DNA from 4 places in the Massilia sp. GCM10023247 genome. Region 2 is predicted to be linked to each of the others. Evidence: predicted binding sites of a transcription regulator. Region 2 holds the regulator's gene; each other region holds the start of a gene.
What was found. The regulator sigma-54, encoded in region 2, starts transcription at its own class of promoters, with help from an activator protein. The targets are predictions, from matches to a motif close to TGGCANGNAANCTGCTTT.
Positions count from the first base shown of each region.

Region 1: a site for sigma-54 is predicted at 1,688-1,705, ahead of ACFPAH_RS10360 (PEP-CTERM sorting domain-containing protein). Genes of this name have one in related genera too.
Region 3: a site for sigma-54 is predicted at 2,531-2,548, ahead of ACFPAH_RS19275 (PEP-CTERM sorting domain-containing protein). Genes of this name have one in related genera too.
Region 4: a site for sigma-54 is predicted at 1,530-1,547, ahead of ACFPAH_RS02055 (PEP-CTERM sorting domain-containing protein). Genes of this name have one in related genera too.

Region 1 is NZ_JBHSIB010000010.1:232,581-236,675, reverse strand. It holds gene ACFPAH_RS10365 (sodium:solute symporter) at 1-1,465, opposite strand, end outside; gene ACFPAH_RS10360 (PEP-CTERM sorting domain-containing protein) at 1,812-2,303, shown strand; gene ACFPAH_RS10355 (hypothetical protein) at 2,376-2,825, opposite strand; gene ACFPAH_RS10350 (NYN domain-containing protein) at 2,958-4,095, opposite strand, start outside.
Region 2 is NZ_JBHSIB010000002.1:22,608-26,702, forward strand. It holds gene ACFPAH_RS00100 (KdsC family phosphatase) at 1-10, shown strand, start outside; gene lptC (LPS export ABC transporter periplasmic protein LptC) at 47-649, shown strand; gene lptA (lipopolysaccharide transport periplasmic protein LptA) at 665-1,252, shown strand; gene lptB (LPS export ABC transporter ATP-binding protein) at 1,252-2,013, shown strand; gene ACFPAH_RS00120 (RNA polymerase factor sigma-54) at 2,029-3,501, shown strand; gene hpf (ribosome hibernation-promoting factor, HPF/YfiA family) at 3,565-3,918, shown strand; gene ACFPAH_RS00130 (enoyl-CoA hydratase/isomerase family protein) at 4,033-4,095, shown strand, end outside.
Region 3 is NZ_JBHSIB010000024.1:21,680-25,774, forward strand. It holds gene ACFPAH_RS19270 (S8 family serine peptidase) at 1-1,466, opposite strand, end outside; gene ACFPAH_RS19275 (PEP-CTERM sorting domain-containing protein) at 1,744-2,493, opposite strand; gene ACFPAH_RS19280 (ferritin-like domain-containing protein) at 2,695-3,516, shown strand; gene ACFPAH_RS19285 (flavin reductase family protein) at 3,549-4,095, shown strand, end outside.
Region 4 is NZ_JBHSIB010000005.1:136,029-140,123, reverse strand. It holds gene ACFPAH_RS02065 (hydrolase 2, exosortase A system-associated) at 1-500, shown strand, start outside; gene ACFPAH_RS02060 (hydrolase 1, exosortase A system-associated) at 493-1,362, shown strand; gene ACFPAH_RS02055 (PEP-CTERM sorting domain-containing protein) at 1,590-2,132, shown strand; gene ACFPAH_RS02050 (hypothetical protein) at 2,366-3,589, shown strand; gene ACFPAH_RS02045 (AAC(3) family N-acetyltransferase) at 3,582-4,095, shown strand, end outside.

The DNA.
Region 1 (4,095 bases), on a different contig from region 2:
CTGTGACGGTCAGTTTGCTTGGCGTCTCTTTATGCGAGATCGCAAACAGGCCGGCAAATACGAGTATGCCATTGACGATCAACAGTTCAAGTCCCAGTCGATAGCTGCCGAGCAAATATTGCTGATTGTACTCAAGGAGTGCGCAAAGAACCGGCGCGCCGATGGTCACCCAGGGCACCAGCCGGTCGGTCAGGCTGCGCCGCGTCAGCATGCCGAAGGCAAACAGGCCCAGCAGCGGTCCATAGGTGTAGGCGGCCAGCTTCAGGATCATCATGATCATGCTCGGCTCGTCGATCCACTTGAAGCCCATCACCAGCACCAGGAACAGCGCGGCAAAGCCCAGGTGGACGCGGCGGCGCAGGCGCTCCTTCTGTTCCTGCGACAGGTCGCTGCGGCGCTGGATGCCGAGCAAGTCGATACAGGTGGTCGAGGTCAGCGCGGTGATCGCGCCGTCGGCGCTCGGGAACAGCGCCGAGACGAGCGCGATCAGGAAAATGATCTGCACCGCGGCCGGCAGGTGGCCCATGACGACGGCCGGGAAGATCTTGTCGCCGGTCTCCGCCACGCCAACGGCCGGCGCGTACAGGTAGAGCAGCCCGCCCAGGAACAGGAAGGCCGACAGCACCACGACCAGCACGGCGGTCAGGGTCAGCAGGTTCTTTTGCGAATCCTTCAGGGTCTTCACCGAAATCGTCTTCTGCATCATTTCCTGGTCCATGCCGGTCATGGTCAGCACGATGAAGGCGCCGGCGACGATCTGCTTGAGGAAGAAGTTCGGGCTGTCGAAATCGGTCTCGAAGATGCGCGCCAGGCCCTGCGACTGCATCTGGTTCAGGCTTTCCAGCATCGACATGTCGAGTTCCGTGAGCAGGAACCAGACGCAGGCGAACAGGCCGAACAGCATGCAGCTCGTCTGCAGGGTATCGGTCCAGACGATGGTCTTGACGCCGCCCTGGTAGGTGTACATCAGGATCATGCCGAGAATGACGAGCGTGGTGGCCCAGAACGGAATGCCGAGGCTGTCGAGGATGATCGCCTGCAGGATGTTGACCACCAAATACAGCCGGGCGGTCGAGCCGAGCAGGCGCGAAATGATGAAGAAGCCGGCCCCGCTCTGGTAGGCGCGCCGGCCCAGGCGCACATCGAGGTAGTGGTAGATCGAGGTCAGCTTCAGGCGGTAGTACAGCGGCAGCAGGATATACGCCACCGCGATGTAGCCGAACACGTAGCCGATCAGGATCTGGCCATAGCCGAAGGCATCCTTGCCGACGGCGCCGGGCACGCTGATGAACGTCGCGCCCGAGAGCGTGGTGCCGACCATGCCGAAGGCGACCAGCATCCAGTTGCTGCTCTTGTTACCGATGAAGAAGCTGTCGTTGGTGGCATTGCGCGAGGTGGCCCAGGCCACGCCCAGCAGCAGCGCGAAATAGGCGATGAGGATGCAAAAGAGAAGAACGGGGGACATGTGTTTCCGTGGGTGTTGACGATTCGCCCAGCAATATACACGCAGAAGGCGGGTGGAGCTACCGCGGGGTGGGCCGGGCGGGGATTCGGTCGTGTCGGTGTTGGAGTGGCGCAGGCATGGGGTAAGCACCCGCAACCGCCTCGTCGGTTTACTTTACATGCACAAAGTGCAACTTCTAAGCGTAAATACACTATTGCCTAAAAATCAATAACTTGGGGTGCCGGGCATGCTCCTTGCATAGCTCTGCAGTACAACAACCCTGAAAGGATCTCCGATGAAAGCGACGAAATTGAAAGGCGTTCTGACCGCTGTCGTAGTCGCAGCGGGTTTTACGGCAGGCAGCGCCATGGCCATGCCGACGATGGACAACTTCCTGAAAGCCTACGACAGCCCGAACTCGGGCGAGCAAACCGAACTGGCTTTCCTCGGGGATGCGACGGGACTGAGTTTCGACGCAGGAGACCTGCGCAAGATCGAAGGCAATGGCGGCGCCATGTTCGATGCCGAAACGCAGTTGTGGGTGATCGATGTCGCGCCGAATGCACCGGGATATTTCCTGCTGAAATTCGGCCTCGGCAACGGCTTCAAGACCCGCTTCGACACCTATGTGTTTCGCAACACCGGCGACCTGACCCAGCTCGCCTGGAGCAATGCGCAAGTCAACTTCCTCAGTGGCGGCGACTGCGCGATCGGCAACGACAACCGCTGCAACATCGGGCGCCTGAGCCATATCACCTGGGTGCCGGGCGGAGGCGGCGGCGAAGTGCCTGAACCGGCGTCCCTCGCCTTGCTCGGTGCCGGCCTGGCCGCGCTCACGCTGCGCCGCCGCGCGCGCTGATCCGGCAGGCCCGCCGCCGGTCCATGGCGCCCGCGGCGCCATGGCTTCCCGCTTGAACGCAGCAGCAGCCGCTCAGGCCTCTTCCCCCTCGATCCGCTCGAACGGGCCGATGCAGGCCTGCATGGTCTCGTCGCTGCACATCAGGAACAAGGTGCCGGAGGGGTGAAAGCGCACGAAATTGGTGGCGCGGGTGCCGACCTTCATGATCGCGCCCGAGCAATCCTTCTTGCCGTTGTCCTTGACGATGCGGTCTTCGAGCTTGTAGAAGCCTTTCGCGCTCGGCTTGTCGGGGATGCTGTATTCGCTTTCCGACACTTCCTCGGCGCTGGTGACGAGCGTGGTGCCGTCGCCGCGGAAGCGGTAGGTTTCGGAGCAGCCGAGGTCGGGCAGGCTGAGTCTCCAGATGCCGAGGATCGGATGGTTGGCGGCCGGCACCGGCGGCGCGGCCCGGGCGGCCGGCACGCCTGCGACAAGCGCGACACAGAGGGAAGTCGGGAGCAAGAATCCGGCAGGCAGATGCATGGCAGTTCCTTTCACTACGCTTCAGTAGTCGTACGTTCAAGTACTCGGGCGCCGGCCGCACCGGCGGCCGGGTTGGCGCTCGCTCCTGCTCCGGGCCATGGCGGCCCGGCACTGCCGACAACTGTGCCGTACTTACGCGTTATCCGGCGCCGCCTTGGGCTTGGCCGGACGGCGGGCGCGCGCGGCTGGCTTGCGCGCCGGGCCGCTTGCCTTCTTGCGCCCCGGGATCACGTTGCCGTCGACGTCGTCCGGCTCCGCATAGGCCGCATCGGCGTCATCGGCCTGCGCGGCCGGCGCTGCCTGTGCCTGGGGCGACACGGTCAGGGCCGCTGCCGGGTCTTCGACGGCGATCGCCGGCGCGGCTGCAGAATCGAGGACGGCAGTGTCGGCCGCCGCGGCAGCATTGTCTTTCTTCGCGGCCGGCTTGCGCGGCGCGCGGCGGCGTTCCTTCTTCGCCGGCTCGGGCTGCGCTTCCGCTTCCGCTTCCGCTTCCACTGCCGGGGCAGCGGCGACGGCCGGGACGGCTTCCTCGGCCACTTGCGGCCAGGCACCGGCCGCTGCCACGTCGTCGGCGTCGAAGGGTTCCGTCGGCGCCTCGACCTGGACGACCTCGTCCGGCGTCACCGGCACGAAGGGGGTGTCGGCGCGCGCCGCATGCTTGCGCCCACGTCCGCCACGGCCACGGCCGCGGCCTTCGCCCTTGGCCTCATCGCGCGCGTCGCGCAGTTCCGGCACGGCTGGCGCCATCGGCACCGCCGGCACGCCGGCGGCATCCAGATTCTCGGCCGGCGCCGCCTCGGCGGCAGGCTGCCCGCGCCCGCCGCGGCCACGGCCGCGGCCCGGGGCCTTGCCTTCCTGGCGCATCGGCTCCTGCAGCGGCGCCGCATCGGCGCCCTCGTCCGCGGCCGGCAGCTCCACGGCGGGCTGCTCGCCGCCGGCACCCGAGACTGCTCCGGCGCTGCTGCGATACACATAGGTGCCGGATTTTTCGTCGCGGCCGAACTCGAACAGGCCGCGTGCCTGCGCCTCCTCGAGCAGGTTGCCGAAGGTACGGAAGCCGTAATACACCTCGGAAAACTCCGGGCGGCGGCGCTTGAGCGTGTCCTTCAGCAGCGAGGCCCAGATCTTGCCGGTGTCGCCGCGTTCGGAGACGAGCGCGTCGAAGGTCTCGACCACCATCTCCAGCGCCTGCGTCTTGCGCGCTTCGAGTTCTTCCTTGCGGCGGTCGTCGGTCGGGCGCTTGTTGTTCTGCGGGGTGGCCTTGCGTGCC
Region 2 (4,095 bases):
TTTTGCGTAACACGGACACGGACCCGGACACCCTATGGCCACCTACGTGAACAAACGCACCGCGCACCGCTGGCGCACGCTGGGGCTGATGCTCACGGCGGTGTTCTTCGCGTTCGGCAGTTTCTGGCTGCTGCAGGCGATCCAGTCGGAAGACGCGGCCAGCGGCGCCAATGCGCTCAACGAGCCCGACTACATCGTCGAGAACTTCAGTTTCGTGCGCATGACCGAAACCGGCTCGCCGCGCTACGTCATGTCCGGCGAGCGCCTGGTGCACCATCCGGGGCCCGACATGTCGGTGGTGACCCGGCCCGTGGTCGAGAGCATGGCGCCGGGCCGCCCGCGCATGACGCTCGACGCCGAGCGCGGCGAGGTGTTTCATGGCGAGAACCGCGTCGAACTGATCGGCAAGGTCGACATCCTGCGCCCGGCGACCCCGACCAGCGAAGCGCTGCACGCCCAGACCGACGCGCTGACCGTGCTGGCCGACGACGAAATCATCAAGACCGAGCGCCCGGTACGCATGACGCTCGGCGCGGCGACGGCCGAAGGCATCGGGCTGGTGGCCGAGAACCCGGCCCAGAAGCTGCACCTCGGCGGGCGCGGCAAGATCGTCTACCCGCCGCGCCCGAACGGTGCGACCACCCAATAACAGGAACGAAACCACATGAAAAAATTGCTTGCCGCCGCCTTCCTTTCGCTGCTGTCGCTGTCGGCCTCGGCCGAGAAGGCGGACTCGCTCAAGCAGGCCGTCGTCGAATTCGATTCGTTCGATATCGACGAAGTCACGCAGACCCGCATCCTGACCGGCAACGTCATCGTCACGCGCGGCACGCTGCTGCTCAAGTCCGACCGTGCGCTGCTCAAGGAAACGCCGGAAGGCTACATGAGCGTCACCCTGACCTCGGCGCCGGGCCGCGTGGCCACCTTCCGCCAGAAGCGCGACGGCGGGCCGGACCTGTGGATCGAGGGCCAGGCCGAGCGCATCGAATACGAAGAGCGCGAAGAAGTGGTGAAGCTGTTCTCGAAGGCGATCGTGAAGGAACTCGAGAACGGGCGCGTGACGAATGAGCTCCGCGGTCCCTACATCTCCTACGACAACCGGCGCGAAGTGGCGGCCGTGCGCAACGACCCGAGCGGCCAGACCAAGGCCGGCGGCGGACGCGGCACCCTGATCATCGCTCCGCGCAACACCGCGCCGGCTCCCGCGCCCAAGGCGGGCGCCGCGCCGGCACCGGCAGCAGGGAAAAAATAATGAAGGATGATCACGACAAGCGCAGCACCCTGGTCGTGCGGGGGCTGCAGAAAAGTTACGGCAAGCGCCTGGTCGTGCGCGACGTCTCGCTCGAAGTCGGGTGCGGCGAAGTCGTCGGCCTGCTCGGCCCGAACGGCGCCGGCAAGACCACCTCGTTCTACATGATCGTCGGCCTGGTGCCGTCGGACGCCGGCACCATCGAAATCAACGGCACCGACATTTCGAGCCTGCCGATCCACCGGCGCGCGGTGCTCGGCCTGTCCTACCTGCCGCAGGAAGCCTCGGTGTTCCGCAAGCTGACGGTGGAAGACAATATCCGCGCCGTGCTCGAACTGCAGCACGACGAAAACGGCAAGGCCCTGGGCAAGGCGGCGCTCAACGAGCGCCTCGACTCGCTGCTGGCCGAACTGCAGATCGAGAAGCTGCGCGAGAACCCGGCGCTGTCGCTGTCGGGCGGCGAGCGGCGCCGCGTCGAGATCGCGCGCGCGCTGGCGACCAACCCGCGCTTCGTGCTGCTCGACGAACCGTTCGCCGGGGTCGACCCGATCGCCGTGATCGAGATCCAGCGCATCGTGCGCTTCCTGAAGGAGCGCGGCATCGGGGTCCTGATCACCGACCACAACGTGCGCGAGACGCTCGGCATCTGCGACCGCGCCTATATCATCAACCAGGGCGCCGTGCTGGCTTCGGGCCGCCCTGACGACATCATCGCCGACGAGTCGGTACGACGCGTCTACCTCGGCGAACACTTCCGCATGTAGTCACGATAGCGCCCGATGAAACAATCCCTGCAACTCCGGACTTCGCAGCACCTGGCGCTCACGCCGCAGCTCCAGCAGTCGATCCGCCTGCTGCAGTTGTCCACGCTCGAACTGCACCAGGAGATCGAGCAGATCCTGTCCGATAACCCGCTGCTCGAGCGGATCGACGACCCGCTCGACAACTCGGTGCGCCTGCTCGCCGACGGCGCCATCAACGATGCGCCGGTCCAGCAGGCCGAGGCGCCGGCGCCGGGCGGCGAGGAAGCCGCAGCGCCCGCCGAGGCCGGCGAGGGCCTCGACGGCGGCGGCGATGTCGAGCGCGGCGAGGCCGACGCCGATTGGGGCGAGGCACCGCGCGCGGCCAGCGGCGACGGCGACGACGACGGCCGGCCGCAGCTGGGCGCGATCGGCGTGACGCTGCGCGAGCACCTGTCGGAACAGGTCCGGGTCACGGGCGCGAGCGCGCGCGACCGCGCGCTGGCCGAACTCGTAATCGACGCCATCGACGACAACGGCTACCTGGAAGAGCAGCTCGACGAGATCCACGCGCGCCTGCCGGCCGAGCTGGAAGTCGAGATCGAGGAACTGCGTTGCGCGCTGGCGCTGGTGCAAAGCCTGGACCCGGTCGGCGTCGGCGCGCGCAGCGCCAGCGAGTGCCTGGCCCTGCAGATCCGCCAAATGCCGGGCGTGCCGCTGGTGACGCGGCGCATGGCCCTGAAAATCGTCGAGGGGTATCTGACCTGGTTCGCCCAGCGCGAATTCAACAAGCTGAAAAAGGCGCTCGACTGCGACGACGAAGACCTGCGCGAAGCCCAGGCCGTCATCCGCCAGTGCAATCCGCACCCGGGCGCGGCCTTTGCGTCGAGCACCTCCGACTACGTGGTACCGGACGTTATTGTCCGCAAGAACGGGGCCGGCTGGAGCGTGATGCTCAACAGCGAAGTCATGCCGCGCCTGCGCGTGAATAACCTGTACGCGGCATTGCTCAAGCAGGGCAAGGGCGAAGGCCAGATGAGCGCGCAGTTGCAGGAAGCGAAATGGCTCATCAAAAATATGCGCCAGCGTTTCGACACGATCCTGCGTGTGTCCCAGGCAATTGTCGAGCGCCAGCGCAACTTTTTCAGCCATGGCGCGGTTGCCATGCGTCCCCTTGTGCTTCGTGAGATAGCTGATACACTAGGCCTACACGAGAGCACCATTTCTCGTGTAACAACTCAAAAATTCATGCTGACCCCCCACGGCATGTTTGAGCTGAAGTATTTCTTCGGAAGCCACGTCGCCACCGAAGCGGGGGGCGAAGCCTCTTCGACGGCGATTCGGGCGCTCATTGCGCAACTGACAGGAGCAGAGGACCCCAAGAACCCATTATCCGATAGCAAGATCGCGGAAATGCTCGGTGAACAAGGCATGGTCATCGCGCGCCGCACGGTTGCAAAATACCGCGAGGCACTCAAGATCCCTCCCGTCAGTCTCCGCAAATCCTTGTAATGACGGCAGCCAGGCGCGCGCCATGCGCGTCACGGACGCCGTTCCTTTTTCAAAGGAGTGTGTATGAATCTCACCATCAGCGGTCACCACCTCGACGTAACCCCCGCCATCCGTGAATACGTACAGAACAAGCTGGAACGCATCACCCGCCATTTCGATCAAGTGATCGACTCCCATGTGATCCTCGCCATCGACAACCTGACCGAGAAAGAAAAAAGGCAGAAAGCCGAGATCACCATGCGCCTGTCCGGCAAGACGGTGCACGTAGAGAGTGTGGCGCAAGACCTGTATGCGGCGATCGACCTCCTGATCGACAGGCTGGATCGCCAGGTGATGAAGTACAAGACCATCCTGCAGAACCATAGTCACGAGGCGCTCAAGCGCCGCCCTGAAGGCGGAGAGGCTGTTGCTGTCTAATCGGCAACGAAGCACCGTCTGAACGAGGGCGCCGGAAGGCGCCCTTTTCACATTTGGGACTCAGTACTCGCCGGCTTCGGTAAAATGCATGTCTTTCACACAAGCCCTAGAACCATGACAGACCATGTCCTGACCCGCGTTGCCAACGGCACCGGCGTGATTACCCTCGACCGGCCG
Region 3 (4,095 bases), on a different contig from region 2:
CGGGTGTCGACGAAGCCGGCGCCCGCGTCGAAGGTGTCGTAGCCCTGCATGACGGCCTTGTTGGCGGTCACTTCCAGCAGGCGGATCACGTCGAGCGGCGCCAGGCGCGGCCCGCCGCGCACGTCCTGGGCCTGGTGCACCAGGGCCGCGATCCCGCTCACGTGCGGCGTCGCCATCGAGGTGCCGGATGCGGCGCCGTAGTTGGTGCCGCTGGCCGTCATCGGATGCACCGGGTTCTGCGCCGAGACGATGTTTTCGCCGGGCGCCACGATGGCGGGGCGGTCGATGCCGAGCGGCCGCGCGGCATGGTCCCAGGCGGCCTGTTCCTCGGCGCCGGCGGCCAGGAAGGACTGCAGGTTGGCCAGCGCCAGCTCGCGGTCGTGGTTGCCGTCCGGGCGCCCGCGCGAGGAGAAGCCGGCCATGCCGTAGGCCTTGTTGGTGGCGCCGATGCCCAGCGCGTACGGGGCGTTCGAATACGGGTTCATGGTGTTCGGGCTGGGGCCGTCGTTACCGGCCGCGAAGACCGACAGGATGCCCTGCTCGTAGGCCAGGCGCGAGGCGACGTTGGTCGAGCGGTTGGGGTTGAAGGGCTCGTAGGACGAGCTGCCCCAGGAATTGCTGAGCACGCGGATGTCGGCTTCGCCGTCGCGCACGCTGGCGATCACGTGGTCGTAGGCTTCCAGCGTGAAGGGCAGGTTGATGCCGGTGCTGGTGGCGTAGCTGATGATGTTCGCCTTGGGCGCCATGCCGCGCAGGTTGCCGTCGGAGTCCACGCCGGTGCCGGCGATGGTGCCGATGCAATGGGTGCCGTGCCCGTATTCGTCGGTGTTCCATTTCGCCCCGAGCAGGTCGGTATGGCGCTCGACGATCGCCGTCTCGACGTCGATGCCGTCCGGGGTGAGCGAGACGTAGACCTTCGGGTCGCTGCCGAGCGCGCCCGCCACCGCGTAGTTCTTCTTGACGTTGACGAGATCGGGATGCAGGCCGTCGGCGCCGGTGTCGATGATCGCGACCGTCACGCCGCTGCCGTCCAGCCCGAGCACCTTCTGCACCTCCTCGGCGCGGGTCATGACGCGGCCTTCGGCATTGAACAGGCGCTGGCTGCGGCTGGGCTCGATGAAGCGGGTCTCGGGCCAGCCTGCCACCTGGCGGATCTGGTCGCGGGTCAGCAGTACGCGCGCCATCGGCAAGACCTTGTAGGTCTTGACCTTGCGCGCCAGCGTAGACAGGCGCGAGGCGCTTTCCTTCTTGTCGAACACGACGATGACGTCGTAATAGACGTTGGTCAACTGCTGGTTCAACTCCTGGGCGAACAGCGAGTCGATCCGCGCCGCGGCCAGCGCGCCGAGCGTGCCGGTGGTGCCCGGCAGGATGCCGGTGACGGCGGCGCTGGCGAGCGGGCCCTGGGCGCCCAAAGCCATGACGAGTGCTGCAACAAGGGTAAAACGACGGCGGTTTGTACTCACGACGATGCTCCTCTTGATCTGTTGTTATTGGGATGCGCTGGTGAAAAACGGCATTTCCGTGTGCCGCCTGATGAGTATTTCGGCACTGTCAACACAGGTCAAACGTGCACATATCTGTCACAAATTTATTTTTGAAAACTTCACAAAAGCGTTGTGTGTTCGCCAACGCACAATTGTGCGCGAGAGAAATTGTGCTAGGCGAAGATTCCGTACTTAACGGGAGCAGCGCCAAAAAAAAAGCCTGGCAGAGCCAGGCTTCGATGCAATGCGATGCAGATCAGGCGCGCTTGCGGCGGCGTGCCGCGGCCAGGCCCGCGAGAGCCAGGCCCATCAGTGCCAGGCTGCCCGGTTCCGGCACATTCGCGACGCGCAGGTTGTCGACGCTGATCGTGAGCTTGTTGTCGATGTTTGCGGTGCGGAAGCCCAGGGTATCGAAGGATTTGACATTGCTGTTGGCTAACTTCGCCTTGATCATGGTCGGTGCCAGGTCGGCTGCGCTTGGCTTGAACCACGCCTCGAAGCTGTCGTAATAGTGATTCGCGCCCGGCTTCGACTTGTACAGGTGGCCTGATACCTGATAGCTGACGCCGGACAGCAGGTCGCTGCCTGGCAGGTAAGTGCCGGTGGTGCCCGAGGTGCGCACGAACAGGTCGTTGGTGCAGGCGCCGTCGCAGTTGGCCTTCATGCCAATGTTCGGGCCGGCCGAATTGCCGAACCACAGCGCGAGGAAGTCGTTATTGCCGAGGGTGCCCGTGTAGGTAAGGGTGAAGTCCACGAACACGTCCGAGAACTGGCGGGTGTCGAGCTTGCGCACTGCCGCGTTGTCGCTGTTGCCGCTGAAGACCAGGGCCGAGTTCAGCATCTTGGCTGGAGCCGTGGCCGGGTTCTTGCTGCCGGCGAGGGTCCAGCCCTGCTTCCAGCCGGAATCGGTGCCATCAAAATTGTCATACGCGGTCACGAGCGTGGCGTTGGCAGCGCCTGCGGCAGCGAAGGCGAGGGAAGCGATGATCGAAGTCGAAAGTTTCATTCCAGGATGATGAGTTGTTATTAAGGATGATTACCTATAAGCACGTTTCGTGCCATAAAGTAAATATCCTTACAAAACAGCAGCTTGGTGTTTTATGCAAGAAATTACATGTGCCTACTGTAAAGTTTCCCGACAGGAAGGAGGCCGCCGGCGCGGCGCCGGTTTTTGCTACACTGCCGCCTTTGCCCCGATGGATCGCCCATGTCTCACCCGATCGAACTGCGCGCCGCAGCCCTGGACTGCCTGCTGCTGACCGACCCGCGCGCCAAGGCCGATGCCGTCGCTGCGCTGGTGCGTGCGCGTGCCGAGGGCAGGGCGAGGGTCGAGCGCGCGGCCGTGCTCGACACCACGGGCAGCATCCCCGGCCGCCCCGCGCGACCGGAACTGGTGCCGCCGCGCCTGGTCGGCCGGCGCTCGATGGCGACCGTCGAAGGCCGCGCCATGCTGGTGCATGCGCTCGCCCACATCGAGTTCAACGCCGTCAACCTGGCGCTCGACGCCTTGTGGCGCTTTCCCGGCATGCCCGAGGCCTACTACCTCGACTGGCTGCAGGTGGCCGCCGAGGAGGCGTACCACTTCTCGCTGCTGGCCGGGCACCTGAAGGTGCTGGGCTATGCCTATGGCGACTTTCCCGGCCACGACAGCCTGTGGGAAATGGTCGAGAAAACCCGCGGCGACGCGCTGGCACGCATGGCCCTGGTGCCGCGCACGCTGGAGGCGCGCGGGCTCGATGCGATTCCTCCGCTGCGCGCCAAGCTGGCCCACGCCGGCGACCTGGATGCGGCCGCCATCCTGGACATCATCCTGCGCGACGAGGTCGGGCACGTCGAGATCGGCAACCGCTGGTACGGCTTCCTGTGCGCGCAGCAGGGTCTGGAACCGCGCGCCACCTACGACGAACTCGTCGTACGGTACAAGGCGCCGGTCCTGAAAGGACCGTTCAACCTCGAGGCGCGGCGCCGCGCCGGCTTCAGCGAATCCGAACTGGCGCGCCTCGCGCAGGGCGGGCAAGCGGCCGGCTGACCCGCCGCGTCCCCCCCAAATTGGAGCCAACGATGCAGCAACACATCCAGCCGGTCCCGCTCGAGAAAGCCTACCGCCTGCTGAACCACGGGCCAACGGTGCTGGTATCGAGCCGGCACGAAGGCGTCGACAACGTCATGGCGGCGGCCTGGGCCTGCGCGCTCGACTTCGCGCCGCCCAAGCTGACGGTCGTGCTCGACAAGGCGACCAGCACCCGCGCACTGGTGGAGGCCAGCGGACGCTTCGTGATCCAGGTGCCGACCGCCAGGCTGCTCGCACTGACGCACGCGGTCGGCACGCGCAGCCTGGCCGAGGCGCCGGACAAGCTGCGCGAGGCCGGGGTCGAACTGCTGGGCCTGGGCGCGCATGATGCCCCCGACGCGCTGCCTTTCGTTGCCGGCTGCGCGGCCTGGCTGGAGTGCCGACTGGTCCCGGAACCGCACAACCAGGCCGCCTACGACCTGTTCATCGGCGAAGTCGTGGCGGCCTGGGCCGACGACCGGGTGTTTCGCGACGGGCATTGGCATTACGAAGACGCCGGAGCCGGGTGGCGCAGCATCCACCACGTGGCCGGCGGCC
Region 4 (4,095 bases), on a different contig from region 2:
GCCTGCGCCTGGGCGCGCTGCTGGCGGTGGCGCACGCCCAGCGCGCGCCGATTCCGCCGCAGCGACTGCTGCTGTGGCAGCCGGTCACCAACGGTTCCGGCTACCTGAACGGCTTCCTGCGCCTGCGCCTGGCGGGAGAATTACTGGCCGGCGGCAGCGACAGCGGCGGCACCGAGGCGCTGCGCGAAACCCTGGCCGGCGGCGAATCGCTCGAGATCGCCGGCTATACGCTCAACCCGCAGCTGGCGGCCGGCATCGACGCGGCCGACGCGCGCGCACTCGGCCCGCGCTGCGCCATCTCCTGGTTCGAAGTGACGGCCGCCGCCGGCCGCCCCCTGCCGCCGGCCGCCGTGCGCGTGGCCGACACCTGGCGCCTGCAAGGCAGCCAGGTCGACGTGCAGCAGGTGCAGGGCCCGCAATTCTGGACGGCGCCCGAAACCATCGACTGCCCCGCCCTGCTGGAGGCGACCCTGGCCAGCCTGGAGAATTCCGATGCCTGACGCCGTGCCTCGCGAGCGCGCCCTCGCCTTTCCCTGCCGCGGCGCCTGGCTGTACGGCATCCTGAGCCTGCCCGAGGCGGCGCCGGCGCCGGCGCGCGGCGTCTTGATCGTCGTCGGCGGCCCGCAATACCGCGCCGGCAGCCACCGCCAGTTCACCCTGCTCGCGCGCGACCTGGCCGCGGCCGGCATCCCGGCCATGCGCTTCGATTACCGCGGCATGGGCGACAGCGAAGGACCGTTGCAGGATTTCGAGAACGTCGACGCCGACCTGCGCGCCGCCGTCGACCGCTTTTTCCTGGAAGTGCCGGGCCTCGAAGAGGTGGTGCTGTGGGGCCTGTGCGACGGCGCCTCGGCCGCCAGCATGTATGCGCCGCAGGACCCGCGCGTCACCGGGCTGGTGCTATTGAATCCCTGGGTGCGGACCGAAGCGGGACAGGCGCGCGCCACCATCAAGCACTATTACCGCGACCGCCTGTTCGACGCGCGCCTGTGGAAGAAGATCGGCAGCGGCCAGTTCGACATCAAGGCGTCGGTGCGCTCGCTGTGCCAGGACCTGGGCAAGGCGTTCATGTCAAAACCGGCGCCCGCAGCCGCGGCCGGCGCGCCCGACGCGGCCCTGCCCGAGCGCATGCAGGGCGCGCTGACCCGCTTCGGCGGGCGCGTGCTGGTGGTGCTGAGCGGCGCCGACCTGACGGCCCAGGAGTTCGCCGACCTGTCGAGCCGTCCCGGCGCCTGGCAACGCCTGCTGTCGGCGCCGCGTTTTACGCGCCGCCAGATCGACAAGGCCGACCACACTTTCTCGCGCCGCCCCTGGCAGGACCAGGTTTCCAACTGGACGCGCGACTGGCTGCGCTCCTGGTAAGCCCTCCATTGCCGGACCCGTGCCGGCCCGGCAAAGACACGGCCATATCGGCGCGCGCCGCGCGCCAGCATTGCACTCAGGATTTAACAATGTACTGTCGGAAATTTTTACACCCGAGGTGGCAATCCGCCAGGAAGCGTATGATGCACATAGGATACTAACCTTGCTGGCACAGCAATTGCATATGAGTAGACAATAACTCAACAACAATTGCTGAAGGGATATCCATGAAACATTTCAAGAAACTGCTTGCCGCTTCGCTCCTGCTGGCCTGCTCGGGCTTTGCCCACGCGACGCTGATCGACACGGTCGAATTGCAGGGCCCGGTGACGGTCGATCGTACCCATCCGTTTACGTTCGAGCACGATTTCACCGACAACGCCTATACCCCCGGTTTCGATACCATTCAGTCGGCCTTCCTCTCGATTACCCTGAAAGACGTCGGCGGCAGCGGCCAGGGCGGCAGCGAAAGCTATTCGCTGACGATCGACAGCAGCGGTGTCGTGCTGCTCCAGGGGCAGGACCTGAACAACGGCGCGCGCAGCTTCGAGGCACTGGGCATCACCGGCGGCGCGTTGCACGCGCTCAACCTCACCGGGAAGCTGGCATTCACCCTGGCGGCGGGCTACGGCGACTACCAGTTCGTCAGGTCGACCCTGGAAGCGCAGTACACCCCTGGCGTCGCGCCGGTCGACGTCCCTGAACCGTTCTCGGTGGCGCTGGTCGGTATCGGCCTGGCAGCCATCGGCGTTGCGCGCCGCAAGGCCTGAAGCAGGGCCGGGGGCCCGGCAATCGGGCCTGCGCACGGCTGCACGGAACTGTTGCGTTAACGCCTCTCTCCTCAACGCTTTCCCTGCCAGCCGCAGCCGACAAATGCTGAAATGTCGCGTAAATGTAACTATCTATACCAGAAAAATATCTACAAATAAGAACTTCCCGTGGCAGAATACTTTCTTAAATGTCCACTCAACCGGGATCGCCTAACACCTCTGGAGAGATGCCAGTGTTCCGTCTAATCAAGTCGGTCAAAAACAAGTTGTTGCCCCGTTCTTCGCTAACGGCACTCGCCAGGCGTGAGTTGGAGGAGGACCTGCTCGGCCTCGCGGCGCATGATCCCGGTCCCGAAGCGGTGATCGCCAGCTGCACCAAATGGTTGTGCCTGGCACAAGACAAGTCGGCATCGAACGATGGCGGCGTGGCGCGCGACTTCTCCCTGCAGAACGGCTGGGCCACGTCGTATCCGGAGACGACCGGCTACATCATCCCGACCATGATCGCCATGGCCCATCGCAGCGGCGACGCCAGCCTGCACGAACGGGCACGCCGCATGCTGGACTGGTGCGTCGCCATTCAGTTCGCGGAAGGCGGCTTCCAAGGCGGCAAGATCGATGCGAAGCCGCGCGTCCCGGTGACCTTCAACACGGGTCAGATCCTGATCGGGCTGGCGGCCGGCGCCGCCGAATACGGCGACCCACGCTACCTGGACGCCATGCACCGCGCCGCGTCCTGGTTGCGCGACAGCCTGGATGACGATGGCTGCTGGCGCAAGTTCCCGACCCCCTTCGCCAAGCCGGGCGAGAAGGCATACGAAACCCACGTTGCATGGGGTTTGTTCGAAGCCGAGCGCGTTGCTCCCGGCCTTGGTTATGGGCCGGCAGGCCTGCGTCAAGTCGAGTGGGCGCTGAGCAAGCAGCAAGCAAACGGCTGGTTTGCGTCGAACTGCCTGACGGACGCGGACAATCCGCTGACCCACACGATCGGTTATGTGTTGCGTGGCGTGCTCGAGGGCTACCTCTTGTCCAGCCGTGCCGACCTGCTACAGGCAGCGATCCGTACTGCAAACGGCCTGATCGGCGCAATCGGACCGGCCGGCTACATGGCAGGGCGGCTCGACCGCGACTTCGGCCCGGCCGCAGAATATGCGTGCCTGACCGGTTCGGCGCAAATCGCGCATTGCTTCTTCCTGTTGTATCGCGTGACCGGTGAGGCCCGTTACTTCGCTGCCGGTCAGAAATTGACCTCGTTTGTGCGCCGCACCGTGCGCCTCGAGGGCGAGGACGGCCGGGTGGGCGGCATCAAAGGCTCGTTCCCGGTGAATGGGGCCTATGGCCAATGGGAATACCTGAACTGGGCTGCGAAGTTCTGTATCGACGTCAACGTGCTGGAAGCCGAACTGTCGCAAGCCGGCCAGGACGCCGACGCGCTAGAAAATAACGTCAATGTTTAGGCCGCTCAAGCATGCGATCAAGGCGGTGCTGGAAAGCGCGCGTCGCCGGCGCAACGAACAGCAGATCCGGCGCGCGGGCCGCCACGTCACGCGCGCGGAGCTGGCACGCGACCTGGCCGGGCTGGGCATCGAGCGCGGCGACACGGTGTTCGTTCACTCGTCGCTCAAGAGCCTCGGCTACGTCGATGGCGGTGCGGCGGCGGTGGTCGGCGCCTTGCAGGATGCGGTCGGGCCGGAAGGCACGTTACTGGTGCCGACCTATTACCTGCCGGCCGGTACCGTCAGGGCCACCTGCGAGATGGAAGGCTATACGTTCGACCTGAACCGCCACGGGACCAACATGGGCCGTCTGCCGGAAACCTTCCTGGCCCAGGCCGCGACCCATCGCAGCCTGCATCCGACCCATTCCGTGTCGGCCTGGGGCCGCCACGCGCAATACCTGACCGAGGCCCATCACCTGGCCCCCTCGATCTTCGGCCACGGTTCCCCCTGGCAGCGCTTCGTCG